One region of the Pseudomonas tensinigenes genome, then DNA from elsewhere that is predicted to be linked to it. Evidence: riboswitches for the same ligand, from Rfam matches in the RefSeq annotation. Region 1 holds a riboswitch; the other holds the start of a gene.
What was found. A riboswitch is a leader RNA that binds a small molecule or an ion and turns the genes downstream of it on or off. The one in region 1 is predicted to bind cobalamin.
Positions count from the first base shown of each region.

Region 1 (4,346 bases):
ACGCGCACATCGACATGCTGACCGTAGTAACTGAACGGCCAGCCATAGAAACCACCGTCCTTCACGGAAGTGATGTAGTCCGGCACCAGATCACTGCCGATCTCGTCGCGCTCGTTGACCGCCGTCCACAGCGCGCCACTTTTCGGTTCCCAGGCCAGGCCATTGGGGTTGCGGATGCCCGAAGCGAAGATCCGGTGATTACCGGTCGCCCGATCGACTTCCCAGATCGCCGCGCGACCTTCTTCTTTATCCAGGCCATTTTCGCCGACGTTGCTGTTCGAGCCGACCGTGACGTACAGCTTGCTGCCGTCTTTGCTGGCGATGACGTTTTTCGTCCAGTGGTGATTCAGTGTGCCGCCGGGCAAATCGACCACCTTGATCGGCTGCGACTTGATCTCGGTCGCGCCGGGTTCGTAGTTGAAGCGCAGCAGGCGATCAGTGTCAGCGACGTAAAGATCATTGCCGACCAAAGTCATGCCGAACGGCGAGTTGAGGTTCTGCAGGAACACCGTCCGCGTTTCGGCAACGCCATCATGATCGGCGTCACGCAGCAAGGTGATGCGGTTCGGGCTCGGCACGCCAGCGCCGGCCTTGCCCATGACTTTCTTCATCACCCAGCCACGAATTCCACTGCTGTCATCAGGCTTGGGTGGGGCATTGGTTTCTGCCACCAGCACGTCGCCGTTGGGCAACACATAGAGCCAGCGCGGATGGTCGAGGCCTTCGGCGAATGCCGCCACCTGGGTACCGGCGGCCGCTGTCGGTTTGCCACCCTCGGGCCAGCCGATCGCCGGGGCGATGTTCACCGTCGGAATCAGGGTCTTGTTCGGTTCGGGCAGTTTTGGTGACGGGCCGGTGCCGTCGGAGACTTGCAGGCTGGAGGTTTCACCGCAGGCGGCGAGTCCTCCGGCGAAGGCGATGACAAAAACGAGCTGGGGCTTGCGCATTGCTGATCTTCCCTATGAATGCATTCCTAATCATAGAGGAGGGCGCAAGCCCGATGGTTCAACTGCTCAGCCGCGGGCTTCCTTGAACAGTACGGCGATGCCCGGGTGATAGTTGCCCGCTTCGCTGCGTAACTTGCGGTAGGCGTAGGGGAAATACCAGGCGACGGCGCAGGTGTGTTCCTTTTGCAGGTCGTCGACCATGTCCTGCAGCTCTTCGGGGCTGGCGCTGTGCTGAGCTTTTTGCGGGGCGACAAACAGGCAGCCAAGCTTGAGATCGCTGGCGTAGCTGATGCGCTTGGCGTCGTTAGTGATATCCAGCAGGGCTTGAGTCAGATTCAGGTTGGTAACCTTTGGCCAGCGCTGGGTGGCCTGGATAAAGGCGCGGTCTTCGGCACCGGCGAGAAACAGATCGGCGCGGGCATTGCGCTCGCCTTCTTCATTCTGTTTGCGCGTGGCAGTGTCGTTCAAAGTGACCAGTTCGGCCATCCAGGCCGCCGCCGAGAGCAATCCGAGATTGGCTTTCTCGTCATGCCAGTAAGGGGTGTCGCTGTCGCCGCGCACGGCGTTGTAGCGGTCGATACAGTCAAACCAGCGTTCAAGCACCGGGCGCAGAAATTCCAGGCGCGGGTTGCTGATGATCATGCCTTGCATCGTCATCATCCTTATTGTTGTAGTGGGCTTTTCGGGAAAAGCATGGCTCTTTGATATCATTTGTATCAGTGTGGCACAAGATTGGCGGCGGATAATTGATCAGCGGCACTTATTCGCCCGATGGCCGCCTCTTTAATTGACGCTCCACCCCCAACCCTCTAACCTTCGCGGCTTGTTTCAGGTGCTCTGTGACCGCTGTCGACAGAGTGAAACAGGGAAGCCGGTGAGGGTTGTCTTCAAGCGAAGAACCACCACGATCCCGGCGCTGCCCCCGCAACGGTAAATGAGTAAAAACTGCGCCTTGAGCCACTGCCTCGAAAGAAGCGGGAAGGCGCGCAGTCAGGCCAACGCCGCTCATGAGCCCGGAGACCGGCCTGATCCATCCAGCGGCATCACGGTGGGCGATGCCAGGCTTTTTGCCGTCTATTCTTGTGCCTGCCCGCCGTTATCCAGCCTCAACGGAGAGCTCCCCATGACTGATTCCCCCGAGCGCGACGAACGCCATCTGGCGCGTATGCAGCGCAAAAAAGCCGTGATCGACGAACGCATCGCCAACTCGCCTGACGAGTGCGGCCTGGTACTGGTGCTGACCGGCAACGGCAAAGGCAAAAGCAGCTCGGCGTTCGGCATGCTTGCGCGCGCCATGGGCCACGGCATGCAGTGTGGCGTCGTGCAGTTCATCAAGGGGCGCAACAGCACCGGCGAAGAATTGTTTTTCCGCCGCTTCCCTGAGCAAGTGCGCTTTCATGTGATGGGCGAGGGCTTCACCTGGGAAACCCAGGATCGTCAGCGCGACATCGCCGCCGCCGAAGCCGCGTGGGCTGTGTCCCGCGAACTGCTGCGCGATCCGTCGATCGGTCTGGTGGTGCTCGACGAACTGAACATCGCTCTCAAGCACGGCTACCTCGATCTTGATCAGGTGCTCAGCGATTTGCAGGCGCGTCCGCCGATGCAGCATGTGATCGTCACCGGTCGCGCGGCCAAGCCGGAAATGATCGAAATGGGCGACACCGTGACTGAAATGGGCATGCTCAAACACGCCTTCCAGGCCGGCATCAAAGCGCAGAAAGGCGTCGAACTTTGAATCAACCACGTCACTGCCCGGCGGTGCTCATCGCCGCGCCGGCCTCCGGTCAGGGCAAGACCACCGTCACCGCCGCACTGGCCCGTTTGCATCGCAATCAGGGGCGCAAGGTGCGTGTGTTCAAATGCGGCCCGGATTTTCTTGATCCGATGATTCTCGAGCGCGCCAGCGGTGCGCCGGTGTATCAACTGGACATGTGGATGGTCGGCGAGCAGGAAAGTCGTCGGCTGTTGTGGGAAGCCGCCGCGGAGGCGGATCTGATTCTGATTGAAGGCGTGATGGGTCTGTTCGACGGCACGCCATCCAGCGCCGATCTGGCGCGGCACTTCGGTGTGCCGGTGCTTGGCGTGATTGATGGGACGGCGATGGCGCAGACCTTTGGTGCGTTGGCGCTGGGCCTGGCGAAGTACCAGCCGGATCTGCCGTTTGCCGGCGTGTTGGCCAACCGTGTCGGCACGTTGCGGCATGCGCAGTTGCTCGAAGGTAGCCTCACTGAAGGCCTGCGTTGGTACGGCGCGTTGTCCCGCGAGACCGGTATCGAACTGCCGAGTCGACACCTCGGTCTGGTCCAGGCCAGTGAACTGAATGATCTGGATGTGCGCCTCGACGCCGCCGCCGATGCATTGGCCAGCAGTTGTGAGGTAGCGCTGCCACCGGCCGTGGAGTTCGCCGCGCCTGATGTGATCGCCGTCGAGCCGCTGCTGAAAAATGTGCGCATTGCCGTCGCCCGTGATGAGGCGTTTGCCTTCACTTATGGCGCGAGTCTGGATCTGCTGCGTGCGATGGGCGCTGAGTTGAGTTTCTTCTCGCCGATTCGCGATACGCAATTGCCGGAGGCGGATAGCGTGTATTTGCCTGGTGGGTATCCGGAATTGCACCACGTTGTGTTATCGCAGAACACCGCGATGCTTGAGGCGATTCGTGCGCATCATGCGGCGGGGAAACCGTTGCTCGCTGAGTGTGGCGGGATGCTGTATCTGCTGGATTCTTTGACTGACGTTGAAGGCACTCGCGCTGAGTTGGTCGGGCTGCTGAAGGGCGACGCGGTGATGCAAAAACGTCTGGCTGCACTGGCGCTGCAAGCAGTGGATTTGCCGGAAGGATCGTTGCGTGGGCACACTTATCATCATTCGCTGACGACTACCGAACTGGCGCCGATTGCACGGGGTTTGAGCCCGAATGGTGGGCGTGGGGCCGAGGCGGTTTATCGTGAGGGGCGGATGACGGCTTCTTATGTGCACTTCTATTTCCCGTCGAATCCTGCGGCTGTCGCTGCACTGTTCGCGCCGGACTTTGAGGACGCTATCGCGAGCAGGCTCACTCCTACAGTGGGCGATGTCGTGCCTGACGAAATGCAATCCCCTGTGGGAGCGAGCCTGCTCGCGAAGAGGCCATGACCGACAACGCATTCTCCGAAGCCGAGCGCCAAGCCGTCTATAAAGCCATCGCCGAACGCCGCGACATGCGCCACTTCACCGGCGGCAGCGTTGAACCAGAACTGCTGCGCCGCCTGCTTGAAGCCGCCCACCAGGCCCCAAGCGTCGGCCTGATGCAGCCCTGGCGCTTCATTCGCATCAGCGACCGCAGCCTGCGCAATCAGATCCAGAACCTCGTCGAAGAAGAACGCGTCCGCACCGCAGAAGCCCTCGGCGAGCGCAGTGACG
Region 1 covers NZ_CP077089.1:2,130,531-2,134,876, forward strand. The annotation lists gene HU718_RS09425 (PQQ-dependent sugar dehydrogenase) at 1-947, opposite strand, end outside; gene HU718_RS09430 (hypothetical protein) at 1,014-1,598, opposite strand; cobalamin riboswitch at 1,761-1,990, shown strand; gene cobO (cob(I)yrinic acid a,c-diamide adenosyltransferase) at 2,071-2,682, shown strand; gene HU718_RS09440 (cobyrinic acid a,c-diamide synthase CobB) at 2,679-4,079, shown strand; gene bluB (5,6-dimethylbenzimidazole synthase) at 4,076-4,346, shown strand, end outside.

Region 2 (4,346 bases), 980 kb from region 1:
TACCGTTCGGACATCGTCTATGAGTTTCTGCTGGGGATCGGCATCGGCATGCTCTATCGCCGGGGCTGGATCGGCGCGGGACTGTGGCTGCCGCTGGCGGCCATCATCGCGGCGTTGCTGGCGATTTATCATTGGGCACCGGCGCCGAGGTTGCTCAACTGGGGCGTACCGAGTGCGCTGCTGGTGATGGCGTGTATCTCGCTTGAGCGTTATGTCGAGCGCAGTCGTGTCCTCAAACTGCTCGGCGATTGCTCGTATTCGGTGTACTTGATGCACGTTCTGGTGCTCTCGGCGGGCGGTTATCTGGCCCGGCGCTACGGCATCAATCCGTATTTGATGTTTGTCGTGTGTGCGCTGGCCATCGGCGTCGGCTCCTGGTTGAGCTACGAATGGGTGGAGAAACGCAGCTATCGCTGGCTCAAGGCGCGGATCGACGGCGGGGCGGACGAGAATCTTTCCCGACAAAAATACTAGGACTTTGTCCGGCGCAACGATTGGCGTAAACTGCGCCCAAGCCTGCGAGGAGTTTCCATGACCGCTATTACCATTACCGACGCCGCCCACGATTACCTGGCTGATCTGCTCTCCAAGCAGAACACCCCGGGCATCGGCATCCGCGTCTTCATCACCCAGCCTGGCACCCAGTACGCCGAAACCTGCATTGCCTACTGCAAGCCGGGCGAAGAAAAACCTGAAGACACCGCGCTGGGGCTGAAAAGCTTCACCGCGTATATCGATCACTTCAGCGAAGCGTTTCTCGATGACGCCGTCGTCGACTACGCCACCGACCGCATGGGCGGCCAGCTGACCATCAAGGCGCCCAACGCCAAAGTGCCGATGGTCAACGCCGACAGCCCGGTCAACGAGCGCATCAACTACTACCTGCAAACCGAAATCAACCCGGGGCTGGCCAGCCACGGCGGTCAGGTCAGCCTGATCGATGTGGTTGAAGACGGCATCGCCGTTCTGCAGTTCGGTGGTGGTTGCCAGGGCTGCGGCCAGGCGGACGTGACCTTGAAGGAAGGCATCGAGCGTACCTTGCTCGAGCGCATCCCGGAGCTGAAAGGCGTTCGCGACGTGACCGACCACACGCAGAAAGAAAACGCCTACTACTAAGGTGTTCGCTGCGGACATGAAAAACGGCGCCCCGTGAGCGCCGTTTTTTTATGGGTGAGTTTTTTATGGATGAAATGTATCGACGCCTTCGCGAGCAAGCTCGCTCCCACATTTGATCGCATTCCAAATGTGGGAGCGAGCCTGCTCGCGAAGGGGCCTTTGATCGTTCCCACGCTCTGCGTGGGAATGCAGCCCGGGACGCTCCGCGTTCCAATTTATGGTCTGTAGAGGTGAGCATGCCCGGCGCGATACAACGATGACTCGCTGAACACCTCACTCCCCAAAACGCGACCCACCAGAATCAACGCCGTACGCCGAAACCCCTTGGCCTCAACCTTTTCAGCAATATCCGCCAGCGTCCCGACCACCCAATCCTGATCCGGCCACGTCGCCCGGTGAATCACCGCAATCGGGCAGTCGGCGCCGTAATGCGGCAGCAGTTCCGCCAGAATCTTGGCCAGATGATTGACCCCCAGATGAATCGCCATGGTCGCGCCGTGCTGCGCCAGACTGCCGAGTTCTTCGCCTGCCGGCATGGCGGTTTTATCGGCATAGCGGGTCAGAATCACACTTTGTGAAACATCCGGCAGGGTCAGTTCCGCGCCGAGCAACGCGGCACAGGCTGCCGTTGCCGTCACTCCCGGGATGATTTCGAACGGGATATTCAACTCACGCAGATAACGAATCTGCTCACCAATCGCGCCATACAGGCTCGGATCACCGGAATGCACCCGCGCCACATCGTGGCCCTTGGCATGCGCCGTTTTGATCAGTTCGATGATCTGTTCCAGATGCAATTCAGCGCTGTTGACCACCGTTTCGGCTTGATGGCCGTCGAGCACTGCCGCCGGCACCAACGAGCCTGCGTAGATAATCACCGGGCAACTGCGGATCAGCCGCTGGCCTTTGACGGTGATCAATTCCGGGTCGCCGGGGCCGGCGCCGATGAAGTAGACGGTCATCGTTGAATCCTGAGTAAAAGAGGGCACGACCGCGTTGCAGATGAACAACGCTCATGATCAATGGCGGAGATTATCGGGATTTTACGCCGCGCCGGCCAATGCCAACGTTGCCTGAGCGTATTTTTGCCGGGAAATCAGCAGTTTTGCCGGGGCTTGAATCAGCTGTTCAGCGAGCGCAAGCGCGGCACTTTCGGCGACGCCGTAGCAACCGGTGCGTTCGTAGGCGATCTGCGAATGGTGACTGAGTCGTTGCTGGTAACTGGCCAATTCCTCGCTGCTGAAGTACAGCAAGGGCAGGGCCAGTTGTGCAGCAAGCTCTTGCAGACCCGGCTCGTCGCGCTTCAAGTCGATGCTGGCCAAGGCCTTGACCGCTTCAAGGTCGATGCGATGGGCCTGCAATGCCTGATCGAGTAACGCGCGCAGCGTGCTGGCCGGACAGCCGCGCTGGCAGCCCAGACCGACCACGAAGGTCGGCGCTGCGCGGTCATCGGTCATGCGTGGTATTGGCCAGCGCTTTTGCGGCGGAACAACCAGGCGCTGATCAGGCCCAGGGCCAGCCAGAACACCACGTTGGTCAACTGCGAAGCAATTTTGAACTGGGCTTCCAATGCCTCGGGAGCGAGCATCGAATGCACTTGCGGCTGTGGCGCGCCGATCACGTGCGGCACCGCGAGAATGGCGACACCAAGGATCTTCATCAGCCAGTGACGGCTGAACGCGATCAGCGACAGGCCGACAGCGGTCGAAGCGGCGGTGCCGATCCACCACATCTGGCGTGAAGCCAGATCAGCAGCGGCAGTGCCCGGCAATTCAGGTGGCAGGCCCATCGTCGGTGCCAGTACGAATGTCGCGTAACCAGCCAGGCCCCAGAGCAAGCCTTGCGAGGTTTTGGTCGGTGCGCGCAGGGTGTAGAGGCCAGCGAGCATCAGGGCGAAACCCACCGCAACCACCAGATTGCCGCCTGTGGTCGAGACCACGCGCTGCCAGCCGTCTTCCGGCTCCCAGGCCTCGGCATCGTGGGTGTGCGCAGCCACGCCAGCGGCGTGTTCGTGAACCGCCACCGGCTCGGACTTCTCGAAGGTTTCCGCCTGCAGAATCAGCGGCGAGACCCAAAAGCTTTGCAGCAGGGTGAGGAGCAGGGCGGCCAGCAGACCGGTGAAACCTGCGGTTTGCGCAATACGCTTGATCATGTCGACAGGTCTCAGTGGCACGGGAACGCGGCGCTGTGGCGGGTATCGTGGGCGGCGTTGTGCACCGCTTCGATGTGCGAGAAACCGGCGAAGTAGACCAGGCTGGCACCAAGGATCGACGCGAAGATCGCGGCGGTCAGGCGTTGGCTCAGGGTGGCGGTGCTGGAAATTTTGTCCGTGTTACTGCCGGTGCTGCTGATGATCGACATGGCGCTTCCCTCTGGAATGTCAGTGGGTGAATCGAGCGCATGAAAACCCCTGCGGGTCGGGCTCGCAGAGGTTCGAACAGCGCCCGCCCACCGCGGGTTTGTTATGTTCAGCGACGCACAAATGCGGGCTGTGTGTTGCGGGCCGGTCTCCGGGCTCACGAGGGGTTGGCGTCAGGCCGACCTGCAAGCGTCACCTTCCCATGCCTTGTTGGCACAGTGGTTTTGACGCTTCGCTCGCTTACCGTTGCGGGGGCAGCACCGGACTGACATGGGCTTGAGTAAAGCACATGATTCACCGGTTTCCCGTTTCACCCTGTGAAGGGCACCCGTAACAAGTTGTGTAGGAGAGCATGGGGGTGGGGTTTTGGTCAATTTTTGGGTGAATATCCGTTGCTGCGGGTGTGGCTGATTACGGTTCCGCCCTTACGGCGGGTCACTTTTGGCAAACGCCCCAAAAGTAACCAAAAGGTCTTCGCCCTGACGTTCGGCCCGCTCGCTAAAGCTCGGGGTTCCTTCGCTCCGGGATCGATCCGGGCGCAGCGTCTCCGGTTTGCTTCGCTGCACCTCCTCTCGCTGTGTTTGGCTGCGCCAAACGGTCGCTGCGCTCCCACCCCCGGATCAATCCCTCCACTCAGCCTGCCGACGGGCTCCAAGATCAAAAGCAGGCGAGCTGACACTCGGCCTATTGAGTGGTGAGGAGCGGGTGTTGGACTTTGGTTTTGTGGTGGATGTGCCCCTCACCCCAGCCCTCTCCCGAGGGAGAGGGAGCCGATTTGTGGGCTTTTCAAAATCTGAGTTCGACTCGGTATTGCACGTCGGCGTAGCTCTCCCAAACACCCCGATCAGTCCCCCTAACCTCATGGATAGGG
Region 2 covers NZ_CP077089.1:3,113,479-3,117,824, forward strand. The annotation lists gene HU718_RS13730 (acyltransferase family protein) at 1-474, shown strand, start outside; gene nfuA (Fe-S biogenesis protein NfuA) at 532-1,116, shown strand; gene cobM (precorrin-4 C(11)-methyltransferase) at 1,332-2,078, opposite strand; gene HU718_RS13745 (cobalamin biosynthesis protein) at 2,160-2,573, opposite strand; gene HU718_RS13750 (CbtA family protein) at 2,570-3,268, opposite strand; gene HU718_RS13755 (CbtB domain-containing protein) at 3,280-3,477, opposite strand; cobalamin riboswitch at 3,601-3,822, opposite strand.
Region 2: it holds a riboswitch for cobalamin, as region 1 does, so the genes downstream of both, HU718_RS13755 (CbtB domain-containing protein) here and cobO (cob(I)yrinic acid a,c-diamide adenosyltransferase) in region 1, are expected to answer to the same signal.